4 regions of the Fictibacillus halophilus genome follow, and region 4 is predicted to be linked to each of the others. Evidence: riboswitches for the same ligand, from Rfam matches in the RefSeq annotation. Region 4 holds a riboswitch; each other region holds the start of a gene.
The links. A riboswitch is a leader RNA that binds a small molecule or an ion and turns the genes downstream of it on or off. The one in region 4 is predicted to bind cyclic di-GMP.

Region 1: linked by a shared signal. The riboswitch ahead of I5J82_RS04235 (GGDEF domain-containing protein) and the one ahead of I5J82_RS14230 (IPT/TIG domain-containing protein) in region 4 are both predicted to bind cyclic di-GMP.
Region 2: linked by a shared signal. The riboswitch ahead of I5J82_RS15325 (anti-repressor SinI family protein) and the one ahead of I5J82_RS14230 (IPT/TIG domain-containing protein) in region 4 are both predicted to bind cyclic di-GMP.
Region 3: linked by a shared signal. The riboswitch ahead of I5J82_RS15150 (hypothetical protein) and the one ahead of I5J82_RS14230 (IPT/TIG domain-containing protein) in region 4 are both predicted to bind cyclic di-GMP.

What each region holds. Positions count from the first base shown of each region.
Region 1 is NZ_JAEACF010000001.1:786,066-789,178, forward strand. It holds gene I5J82_RS04215 (STAS domain-containing protein) at 1-203, shown strand, start outside; gene I5J82_RS04220 (hypothetical protein) at 298-507, shown strand; gene I5J82_RS04225 (YhjD family protein) at 524-883, shown strand; gene I5J82_RS04230 (serine/threonine protein kinase) at 991-1,644, shown strand; cyclic di-GMP riboswitch class I at 1,723-1,811, shown strand; gene I5J82_RS04235 (GGDEF domain-containing protein) at 2,010-2,960, shown strand; gene I5J82_RS04240 (GGDEF domain-containing protein) at 3,030-3,113, shown strand, end outside.
Region 2 is NZ_JAEACF010000001.1:3,003,606-3,006,718, reverse strand. It holds gene I5J82_RS15335 (STAS domain-containing protein) at 1-539, opposite strand, end outside; gene I5J82_RS15330 (helix-turn-helix domain-containing protein) at 716-1,039, opposite strand; gene I5J82_RS15325 (anti-repressor SinI family protein) at 1,116-1,274, opposite strand; cyclic di-GMP riboswitch class I at 1,303-1,386, opposite strand; gene I5J82_RS15320 (NAD(P)H-dependent flavin oxidoreductase) at 1,594-2,568, shown strand; gene I5J82_RS15315 (NAD-dependent epimerase/dehydratase family protein) at 2,769-3,113, shown strand, end outside.
Region 3 is NZ_JAEACF010000001.1:2,963,768-2,966,880, reverse strand. It holds gene I5J82_RS15160 (S1C family serine protease) at 1-342, opposite strand, end outside; gene I5J82_RS15155 (hypothetical protein) at 490-747, opposite strand; gene I5J82_RS15150 (hypothetical protein) at 766-1,587, opposite strand; cyclic di-GMP riboswitch class I at 1,653-1,738, opposite strand; gene I5J82_RS15145 (hypothetical protein) at 1,892-2,068, shown strand; gene I5J82_RS15140 (FxLYD domain-containing protein) at 2,095-2,445, shown strand; gene I5J82_RS15135 (PD-(D/E)XK nuclease family protein) at 2,608-3,113, shown strand, end outside.
Region 4 is NZ_JAEACF010000001.1:2,739,114-2,742,226, reverse strand. It holds gene csrA (carbon storage regulator CsrA) at 1-4, shown strand, start outside; gene hag (flagellin Hag) at 126-986, shown strand; cyclic di-GMP riboswitch class I at 1,086-1,162, shown strand; gene I5J82_RS14230 (IPT/TIG domain-containing protein) at 1,211-3,113, shown strand, end outside.

The DNA.
Region 1 (3,113 bases), 2.0 Mb from region 4:
TTGATACGATGGTAGCTCATAATTTATTTAAAGTTATCAATTCTCTTAAGCTTTTAGGTGTTAATGTAACCTTGAGCGGGATGAGACCTGAGCTCGCACAAACAGTCGTATCGCTAGGAATCAGTTTCGACGGATTTTCTATTGCTGGAAACTTGTATCAGGAGCTTGAAGCGATGGGGATACGACCTCAAAAGAATAAATAAAATAAAAATACTTGCCTTTTTATTAAGGCAGGTATTTTTTTCTAGTATAAAAAGAACGTTTGTTCGCATATAATATAAAAAAGGAGGTTGCTTCATGACTAACTTATTAATGAGATGCATAGAAGAACGAGTTGGAATAGAAATGATCTACCTCTCACAAAAAGGTGATATTTCACATCGGGTTGTAATTCCATACTCTTTTGACGGTCAAACCATTAAAGGATACTGTTCAGCCAGAAAGCAGATTCGAAGTTTTCACATAAGAAACATATTATCCGTACATTCACGTTTTTTGTCTTCTTGAGATTGGAGGGATTGTCGTGCAATATGGAAGCGAAGAAGAGCGTTCGCTTATTGAAAAATTTGTGATGTATCCGATTTTACTTACAGTGTTTAATCGAGATCTGCAGATTATTAACGGCTCTCCATTTAAATTGAGACAGCCATACGTTGCATTAGTAGAGCAAATTATGAATCAAATCAGCAAGGATCTATTTGATGTAAGAATCGAATTGAGAAAACGAAGAATTAAAGTAATGGATGCACGGCGTGAGGAAGATATTACAGAATATGAAATCTTTATTAGGGGTTACCGTGAGATTATGAGGTTTCCAAACATCCATCTAAAAAATAAAGCAGAAACTCTTATGCTTTATTATCTACAAGTGACCATAGAATAATGGATAAAGCGTGCAAGTTTCATTTTTTATAACAACTGTATACAATGAACGTATTGCAGGAACATAAGATAATGATAATAGGATTAGAATTTGAATTGAGGAACGTTATGGAACACTTTATCCAGCTAGCCAGAAAATTGAACAAGGAGATTATGATTGAAAGTCAGAGCCCTTTTGATCCGGTATGTCCCGTTAATACTCCACACCCTTGGCAGATGCTAGGCTGTGGGAATTATGCAGCGGTTTTTTCACATCCCGATCATCCAGATTATGTAGTTAAGATTTATGGCAGGGATGAGCACGAATTATTAGAGGAAAAAAAGGTTTATGATCGACTAGGCACACACCCAGGATTTTCTGTTTGCTATTATTCGGAACAACGGTTTTTAATCTTAAAACGTATTGAAGGAATGACTCTTTACGACTGCGTGCATAAAGGAGTAAAGATCCATGAAAATGTGATTTATGACATTGACGAAGCAGTAAGGCATGCGAGAGACAAGGGATTGTTTCCTAATGATGTGCATGGGAAAAATGTGATGATATCCAATAATAGAGGAATTATTGTGGATGTTTCTGATTTTAGTCGATATGAAACTTGCAGAAAATGGAAGGATTTACGAAGGGCTTATTTCACCATTTACAAGAAAACTCTTTATCACTTTCCCATAAAGATTCCGTATTTTGTTTTGAACGGAGTAAGGATAGGGTATAGGTACTACAGAAAGTTAAAAATATCCAAAAGTAAAGGTCATAAATAATAGGTCTAATGAATCATTAAAATCGTTGGCACAAATTACCTAAGTAGGATATAATAACTATAAATCAATAGAAACCTTTGTTATTAAGGGCAAACCAGTTGAAAAGCTGGGACGCAAAGCTATGGGCCTAAAGTATGGTGAACATGCAATGGCAGCCGGTTGCCAAAGGGAAACGGACTCATGTTTAGACACAAGCGTTTCTATGAAGCTTTAATTTTAAAGTGTGTAGTTAGAAGGACTTATCACACTTTAATAATCAAGCGGTCATAGAGGTTTAAAGTATCTAAAACATAAATAGAAGCCATTCCCTTTATTAGGTGATGGCTTTTTGTATGTAATTTTTGAGGAATTTGAGGGGTTGTAGAATGGAAAACTTCCAACTAGACTTACGCGCACTCAAAAAAAACTTGTTGCCAGGATTTATGAAGTCTATTCCAGCTATGATACATACACACAAAGAGCATCTAAGAAATAATGAAGACTTTCATACGTTTTTAAACGGTTTTGTTGAGCAATATGAAAAGATACTAGAGAAATTTTTACGCGGAATCGTGCATGCTGTCTTTTTAGAAGAAGAACGATTTGAGTCTTTTTTAAAACATGGAGAACAAAAAGCATTTCGTTCAGGTATTCATTTTTTAAGACATCAACGAATTCCTCATCAAGCATTAGCGTGTTTTACAACGAGTATTAGTGAATCTGTTTTATTTGAAGTAAAAAAAGCAACGATAAACGAGCCGTTAGTGATACAACTGTTCATGTTAGATCGTTGGAATCGGATTTCTCACAGAGCTGTAACAGGATTTCTAAGCGGTTTCTCCTCTCAACAATTTAAAGATCTTAAAGAGATTAGCATTCGCGATCCACTAACAAATCTGTATAATCGCCGTTACTTTTATGATTGTTTAGAAAAAGAGCTCACAAAAGCGCACAAACTAAAACTTCCTCTTACACTTGTCATGTTCGATATTAATAATTTTAAATTAATCAATGATGAGCTAGGACATCACGCAGGTGATGAAATTCTTCAGCAGATCGCAGAACTTTCCAAGCGGTTAAAATTGTTCTCTGGATTTAGATTTGGTGGAGATGAATTTGTTTTTCTATTACCAGGAATCACTGAAAATGAAGCGTACATCTTAATTGAAAAGCTAGAGAGTCAACTTATCGTTTGGAATGATTCCATCTCATTAGCATACGGTGCAATAGAACTACTTGCAGATGCTTGCGAGAATATCGATTATTATCTACAGCTGGCTGATGAGCGGATGTACACGAACAAAAGAGCTAGGAGTGAAAATAAATCACTCATTTAATCAATGTGAAATAAGGGCCTTTCTGCAATGTTTTTTCGCAGATCGTATAATGCAAAGGAAGATGACTGCATGAAAGATTCATTTACGATTACCGAACACCGTTCTGAAACCATATCGTCTTTATTACGGTGGTTCTTTTTAGTACTTTGTATA
Region 2 (3,113 bases), 260 kb from region 4:
TCTGTGATTTTTAATACTAACGTGTTAGGTTCAGACTCGTTCTCAAGCACCTCGAACCACATGTTGGTTTGAAAGAGTCCGGTGAAAACACCAGCCCAATGACCAGGTAAGAAGCGTCCCATGCGTTCGCTGTTCTGCGCTTTTTTGATTTTTGTTTCCCAGCTGTTTGTAATCGTAATGATTGCTTCTTTTTTCTCTACATCAAGCTCTATGTATGTTTTACCCCAACCAGCTGATGCATAAATGTTAGGCAATGATTCAGCGGATATCTCAATATCTTTGATCGTTCTTATGTAAAAATCACTAACGATTAACCCTGTCCGATACCCAGCTGTTTCAAAAACGAGGTCTGCTGTTCCTTCTCCTGTAATCTCTTCAATGGATTCAAGAAACACCTTAAATGCTGAATCAATCCAAAACAACATCACATCTTCGCCTTCAAATTGAAAAATACCTTTTGCTGTGTCCCAATGAAAAGAAGAACCATTCACATCTACACTTTTTTGAGAATCCATTAGTTCGTTTGGCGACTGCTTCATTTATAATCCTCCATAGCAAAAATAGTAGACACCCTTTTCCCGTACCCTAATTTAATACTCACTAAACATTCGTGTGGGGTCTGACCCCACACAAATACAAAAACTCCATTATGTACATCCGACGAAGACAACCCATAAAAACAACAACGTAAAAACCACCTGATTTCATCAGGTGGTTAGTTTTGTTTGTTTTTCCATTTGTTAAATTCGAGAAACTCTTTAAACTGCTCTTTGCTTACACCAGAACCCATGGCTTCTTTTACAAGATTGGCCCATTCTTGGTCAAGTTCTTCGTTATTTACTTCCTCTTTGATCAGATGATCGACAGAAATATCAAGGACCTCCGCGATCTTTTCGAGAAGTTGAATGGAAGGGTTTTGCTGAATATTTCGCTCTAATGCGCTTATGTAAGATTTAGCTACTCCAGCCTTTTCAGCTAAGGAAGTCATGGAGAAGCCTTTTTCTGTGCGGTACTTTTTTAAATTTTCCCCAATTACCATTTGCATTCCCCATTTTAGAAGTCATAATAATTTAATTATATCTTCAATATTTAGGGAAGTAAATAAGTACTAGTTCTTACTTGATGACAAGCTTTTCTGGTGAAAAAGATCCATCAATTGTCATGAATTGGGGATTTTTTAAAAAATCCATAATTTCTTCCTTTGTAATGCCGTTTTCCTTAGCTTCCTTCATTAAAAGAATCCACTCGCGATCTAACGTTGTCTTTTTCTCCATTAGATTTCCCTCCAGATAAGCGTGATGTTCAGGTAGCCCGGCGATCCTAGCAGTTGCCTTAGACCCGTGGCTTTGCGCCCATATCTTTCGAAAATGTTTGCCCTTGTCTGAAGGATGAGACAAATGACCTAACTCAAATTGATTATATACAAGCTGTTCAAAAAATGTTGTCAGAAAATGACAGTAACATAAATGTAATATTTATTTTTACCTAATGCTCATCAAAATGAGAAAAAAGGATTGTTTCAAGGCTTAGCGAACATGTTAAGGTGGTGATTTTTTAATTAGTACACTTAATTAGTTGAGAGGATGATCGTACTTGAACAGCAATTTGCCATTAAGTTTGTCGAATCAACTCAGTCTACCCGTCATAAATGCACCCATGTTTTTAGTATCAAGTCCTGATATGGTCTTGGAAAGCTGCAAGAACGGAATTATTGGAACGTTCCCATTACTGAATGCACGCACCTCCGATCTATTAGAGAATTGGATGAAACATATCTCTGAAGAGCTAAGTAAAGCTAGGGAAGAAGATCCTTCTTCAAAGATAGCTCCATGGGGTGTTAACTTAATTGTTCACCGTACGAATAAACGTTTTGAAGAAGATGTAGAGCTAATAAAAAAATATGAGCCGCCAGTGGTGATTACATCTCTAGGTAATCCAAGCGATGTGGCTAAAATCGTTCACGGGTACGGTGGTCTCGTATTCTCTGACGTTATCTCGCTTGATCACGCTCGTAAGGCTGCTAAGACAGGCATCGATGGATTAATACTCGTATGCAGTGGGGCAGGTGGCCATGGTGGTACGTTAAATCCATTTGCTTTCTTAAAAGCAGTAAAAGAATTCTGGGATGGAATGACGATTCTAGCTGGGGCGATTTCAACAGGTGAAGAAATACTGGCTGCCAAGATCCTTGGAGCAGATCTCGTATACATGGGAACGCGCTTTATTGCGACTCAAGAATCTTCGGCGAGCGAAGATTACCGGCAGATGTTGATTGAATCGACTCTTGAGGATCTTGTTTATACAGACGCGATTAGTGGAATAAAAGGAAACTACCTGCTTCCATCCCTACAAAAAGCGGGATTTGATGTAGAAAACTTGATGAAAAAAGATGCCGTTGATCTCTCGTTCTCTGAATCCAAAGCGAAAGCATGGAAAGATATCTGGTCAGCAGGACAAGGTGTTGGAAGTGTAAAGAAAATAGCTACGATTCAGGAAGTAGTAGATGACCTTAAAGCTGAATATAAAAAAGCAATGAATACAAAGGAAGCTATGAGCATTATTCCTTAAAAACATTAGTCCTTTAGAACCAAATCCCCCAAATCCGCTGTTTTTAAACGCGTATTTGGGGGATTTTTATATTGTGCTACTCAGGTGGACAAAAGTAAGGGATTTGTATTTGTGTGGGGTCAGACCCCAATTTTGGTCCTATTTTAGACACTGCGAGCCGGAGTAACCTAAACACAACTCATGAAAACAGGAGGGTTTATATGAAAAACATTCAGGAGCTTGAAGACCGACTTTCGAGTCCGTCCCAACAGCTAGTAGAAGAGATCACAAAGATGGATGGAGATATTTTGATACTTGGTGTCGGGGGGAAGATGGGACCGAGCTTGGCAAAGCTTGCTAAGCGTGCCATAAATCAAGCGGGTATCTCTAAGAAGGTAATAGGCGTTTCTCGTTTTTCAAACGGAAATCTGCAAAATGAGCTAGAAAACGATGGAATAGAAACCATTGCCGCTGACTTGTTAAACGAATCGGACCTTAACAAACTTCCTAAACTACAGAATGTGATTTATATGGCAGGCAATAAGTTTGGCACTTCTAATAATGAA
Region 3 (3,113 bases), 220 kb from region 4:
GATTGTCACATCAACTTCGTAATCCACCACATGAGCGTTTGTCACAATATCGCCTCTTTTGTTATATAGGAAACCTGAACCTAGTGATCCAGAGGAAGTCTCAATCTGAACGACTTTATTTTGTGTACTTTTAATAATCTTTTTCAAGCTGCTTTTTTCAGGAATCGTTGCAGGAACTTTAACAGGCACTTTTACTTCTTTTGTTACAATTTCTGTTTTTACTTCAGGAGTTGATCCTTTATCTTGCTTTGATTGTTCAAGTGTATACATAAAGTAGGCAAGCGACATACCTAATATAAGGACAATAGTTACGAGCAAAGAGGGGATAAGAGCTTTTTTCATAGTTTGAATGTTCACCTCGATTTATACTTTTCGTTGTTATATCGGTTTAAATTATTCGTTTATTAATGTTGTGACGACTTCAATTGCTAGATGAAGTGCCTTAAAAAAAAAACCCCAATTCATGCAAGATGAATTGAGGAGTTCAAATCAATAAGGAGAAACCATTAAGGCTGCAAATAGGGTTAGTATACCTATAAGAACAAAGACATAGAAAATAGAGGAAATAATAACTAAAAGCCACCCTAAACCTTTACGCCCCGTTTTGATAAGGAAAATCCCCAATGTAATTAAGCCAAAGAAGAATCCTAGAATCGCCCAAAGCCAGGGATTCTTGTTGTATTTCGGTGCATTAATCGCTAAATAGATCGTAATGATAATTGAAATTAAAAATCCTAAAAATTCCATGGTTATATGTTGCCCCTTTTATTTGTCTAAGTTGTTTGAAAGAATGCCATCAGGGTTTGATCTGAAGTATCCTCCGCCTTGTTCTTCAGTAAGGTTAGTAGAAGTATCGCCGTCCCCATCAACCCAGATTTGTTCGCCGTTCTCTAATATTCTCCAATGCGGTTCAACGTGATGTACATTAGAAGTGGAAGCAACAGATTCATCATGATTTGGTAGTGTAGTTTCAGAACCTGAACGGAAATAGCCTCCGCCTTCGTCTGCTGAAAGGTTATTTGTCGTATCTCCATCACCATCAACCCAAATCTGTCTGCCATCTTCTAACGTTCTCCAGTGTGGATCAACATGCTGAACATCACTATCATTAGTTGGAGTTTCTGGCAATTCACTTGCTGCCACTGCATCTGAACCATCTACCATATCAACGACACCAACGGCAAGTGTAACAACAGCAGCTGTCTTTACAAGCCCTTTAGCACCATCTTTTAATAAGGTGGTATCATTCTCTAAAATTCCTTTTACAAGAGTCCCACCATTTTCAGCAACGGTTACGATTGTTCTTCCCACACCCTTAGCTGTAGTCCCGACTGCTTTTCCAATATCGGAAAAACCATCATCGATCTTAGAATTGTCTTGTTGTATAATCCCAGAAGCTACATCTACTAGACCACTGGCAGCTTGTCCTGCTAATTCACCAGCTTGTACAGACGCATGATAAACGCCATCACCAATCTCTTGGATGAATTTATTATTTGTGGCTTCCCCGATAATTTTTACAGTGCCACCAACTACTCCGCCGGCCACTTGTCCAGCCACTTTTCCCAATCCCTTTAAGAATCCCATCTTTCTCCCCCTACATAATAAAAAACCTACTAAAAAAGCCGTAGGTTCTTAAAAAATATTTCACCTTTGGCAACCCGGTTATCATAGTACTTAAGACCTTAGACCCGTGGCTTTTCGTCCTTATTTTTTAATAAGTTTACCTTTATCTGGATTTTAATCATACTTTTATACTACCATATTTGGTAAAATATACAATATAGAAATGAAGAGCGTTTATGAAGAGGGAATAAAGATTTGGAATCTACTAATTTTAAACAAGAGGAAAGATAGTCTTAATGCAGTTGTAAATCAATGGATGGGCATCATGCTGTTACTTTCCATACCCGTAGTTAATGTTGTTTTATTATTTGTTTGTGCATTCGGCGGTGGTGAATATCCTAATCGCATTTTAAAGAACTTTTCTCGTGTTATTTTAAAATTAAGTGCGATTCTAATTGGACTTACACTTGCTATTCTTATGGAATCACCTCTGCAATTATGAGTCCAAGCACAGTCGGTACTAACTTAATGGATATTCCTTCACCTACTAATACTAATGCGGAATCAAAGATTTCATTTGATAAAATTGTTTACCAAAACGATTATGGACTGACAACCGTTTCTGGAGAAACTACAAATCATGATAATAAATCACATTCGTATTCATTTATCGTTACCTTTTATAATCAAAATCGAAATATCGTCGGGACAGCAAATGGGGTAGTTAATAATATTGAGCCAGGCCAGACCAAAACATTTGAAGCTATTAGTCAAGATAATATGGAAAACGTGACTAACTATAGAGTGAATAGCAATGGGACCGCTTTAATAAGGGATTGTCTATTTGTTGAAGTGGCTAATTGGGTTAACCATTGGTGAAATAGCGATAGTAGCGGGTGTAGAAAGTTATCTGTTATTCCATTAAAAGTCTTGTGGGATTGAAGGGCGCTCAAAACGCTAGTAAATCTGTGTTTAAATCCACATATTGTTTGCTTATTATTAAACTTTCAAACGTCTATAGAGCAAAGGAGGAGATTTTTTATGAATACAAAATTAAGTTGTCCAAAATGTAGTGCAGAGTTAATAGAGGATGCTTGGGAAAACCTGCAAGAAACAGGAGATGGCGGTCTTGTGATTGATGCTTATTCTGCCTATGTTTGTCAAAACAAATGTGGTTTTGTGAAGAGAACAGAAGACTTTCCTAGAGTGATTGCCCAACAAAGCGATAATCGGCTCCTTTTGTTATATCCTAATGATCAAGCACGCATATTAGATGTTCGAAATTTAATTCTTTGGCCACAAATGCATGTAGAATCTTTACTCAGGCGAGGATATTGGGAGGATTATAAAGGGAATCATGACATCCAGATGTTACTTGAAGATGCACGTGACAGCCAAGCGGCTCTTGTTGAGACGCCTAATCTATTTCAGTTCGCGACAAGCGAGTTATCTCAAGATGCATTTTTGTGTTGGTTGTTAGCTTGGAGCAAACAGATCTATCGTTCAGTAGATAAAGCGCTTCACGAGGCAGCGGTTCATTTTGTTTC
Region 4 (3,113 bases):
TTGAAAACAAGTCGATAAATTTTATGAAGGATATGAAGTATAAGGGCGATCGACTTTATACCTCATCTCCAAATTCTTAACCTAATGCAAGGATGCAGAAGGTAACATTCAAGGAGGAACTTATAATGAGAATCAACCACAATATCGCAGCTTTAAACACGCACCGCCAATTATCTTTTAACAACACGAATACTCAAAAATCTTTGGAGAAATTATCTTCAGGTCTACGTATTAACCGCGCTGGTGACGATGCAGCTGGACTTGCTATCTCTGAAAAAATGCGTGGGCAAATTCGTGGTCTTGATCAAGCTCAACGCAACGCTCAAGACGGGATTTCTTTAATTCAAACAGCTGAAGGAGCTCTTAATGAAACACATTCTATCCTTCAACGTATGCGTGAACTTTCTGTTCAAGCAGCTAACGATACAAACGACAATACTGTAGACCGTAAAGCAATTCAATCAGAGTTGGATTCATTAATTGATGAAGTACAACGTATTTCTGATGATACTCAATTTAACGGAAAAAACTTGTTAGATGGAAGTGCAGCTACATTAAAATTCCATGTTGGAGCTAATGCGACACAAAGTATCTCATTTGATATGACTGCAATTGCTTCGGATACTGGATCTTTAAAAATTGATACACTAAAAACAGGCCTAGCAGATGCCTTGGATCCAACTGCAACCGATGCTGTTAACCAAGCTAAAGCGGATGCTAACATCACATTGATTCAAACTGCAATCGATGATGTTTCTACTTTCCGCTCAGGATTAGGAGCTGTTCAAAATCGCTTAGAGCATACAATTAATAACCTAGGAACTGCTTCAGAGAACTTAACTGCTTCTGAATCTCGTATCCGTGATGTTGACATGGCTAAAGAAATGATGGAATTCACGAAGAACAACATCCTTTCTCAAGCTGCACAATCTATGCTAGCTCAAGCTAACCAACAACCACAAGGTGTTCTTCAACTTCTTCGTTAATAACAACATAGACTGACTGTTTAACTAAAAAGTGATCATCAAATTAGGTGATCACTTTTTTTGGGATTTAAATAGTTCTTTTGTAATAGGCTATACAACCTAATAAATTGGCAAACCTTTAGTGATAAAGGGACGCAAAGCCATGGGTCTATTTTAAAGATCGCCAGGTTGCATTTCAAAACAATAGTAGCCAATTGCTATTGTTTTATTTTGGAGGAAAGTATATGGAAAAATTTTTAAAATATTTACTTGCGATCTTATTAGTTCTTACTTCTGTATTACCTGTATTTGATTCTGTGAAAGCAAGTACCAATTATGTAACAGCAAACAGAACATTGGAGAAATCAATTTTAACCACGAATGAAGAGATGGAAGTAACGTTAAATATCCAAGGGACGCCTCCTTTAAATGTCGTAAAACCAAATGATGTTGTACTTGTTATTGATAAATCTGGAAGTATGACAGCAGATAATAGAATTAGTGCTGCTAAAGATGCGGCTAGAGGGTTTATTGATTTAATGGACTTAAAACAACATAAAGTAGGTATAGTGGATTTTAGTGATTCTGCTCAAAAGTACAATCTTAACACTGATGCTGCTTCAACAAAATCCTATATAAATACTATACAAGCTGGTGGAAGTACAAATACTGGGGGAGCTATTACAGAAGCAATTAACATGCTCTCCAGTCATCGTCAAGAAGCTCAACCAGTAATAGTTTTATTAACTGATGGAGCCGCAAATAGCTACGAATATGCAAAACAGCAAGCGCAAGCTGCTAAGGATGCAGGTATAGTGTTCTACACGATTGCATTGTTAGGAGCAAATGATAATCCAGACCAAAGTGGTCCTAACTCTTTACTAAAAGAGATGGCAACAACTTCTCATCATCATCATTTTGTTCTAGGTTCAGCTGGCCTAGCTGATATATATGCTAACATAGTTAAGGAAATTGGAATGGCCAGTGCTTATGATGTAGAAGTAAAAGAAACTGTTTCACCCAATTTTGAAATCGTTCCTGGATCTTATGATAATAATATTCCAAAGCCAACAGTAGTAGGTAATGTACTTACGTGGAATTTTTTAGAATTAAAAAATGACCCATTAACATTTAAATATAAAATCAGACCTAAAAAAGACGCAAAAATAGGTACCATTCCAGTTACAGAACCATTGTCCATAAAATACAAGGATTATACTGGGGCAAACAGAACATACAGTGTATTGGGGAGCTCGGTAACACTTAAACATCCTGCACCTCTTATTACTTCCGTAACAGAAAGTAAAGGGAGTATTGACGGGGGGAATAAAGTCTCAATTAAAGGAGATTTCTTCCGTACTGGTTTAACGGTAAAGTTTAATACTAATCTTGCAAGTGATGTACAGGTTATCAGCCAAAATGAAATAACTGCAACAGCTCCAAGTGGGCTTCAGGGAGCTGCTACTATTTATGTGAGAAATGATGATGGGCAAACCGCTACAAGTCCTTATCATTATTTTGCAAAACCGGTAATATCAAGTATTTCACCTGCAAGCGGACCCTTTCTTGGAGGAAATACTATTATCATAAAAGGTAACTACTTTTTAAACGGGATTAAAATTAAGATTGGTGAACAGTTTGCAACGGTTGACTATAGAAATCCTACAGAAATAAGAGCAGTAGTCCCAGCTGGAATACAAGAAGGGTCAGTAGATGTTTATTTGGAAAACCCAGATGCAACAAATGTAATTGCAGTTAATGGTTATAAGTATGATCCACCCATTAAAGACGAACTCAATATAATTAACGTATCACCAAACCAAGGACTTACAAAAGGTGGAGAATTAGTTTATATAGACGGAAAGAAATTCAAACAAGGTTTAGAAGTCTTTTTTGGAGATAAGAAAGCAAATATTTCAACATATTATTCTGATACAAGAATAAGAGTAGTTGCCCCTGAAAATATTGAGGGTATAGTTCCTATTACAATTAAGAATCCTGATGGAGAATCAGCGGTAATAGCAGATGCTTATACATACAATAAGCCACCATTGTTACCTTCTCCACAGCTTACATCTGTAACGCCTAATTCCGGTTTAGTTACTGGGGGGGATTTAATCATACTAGAAGGAAATAACTTCACTAAAG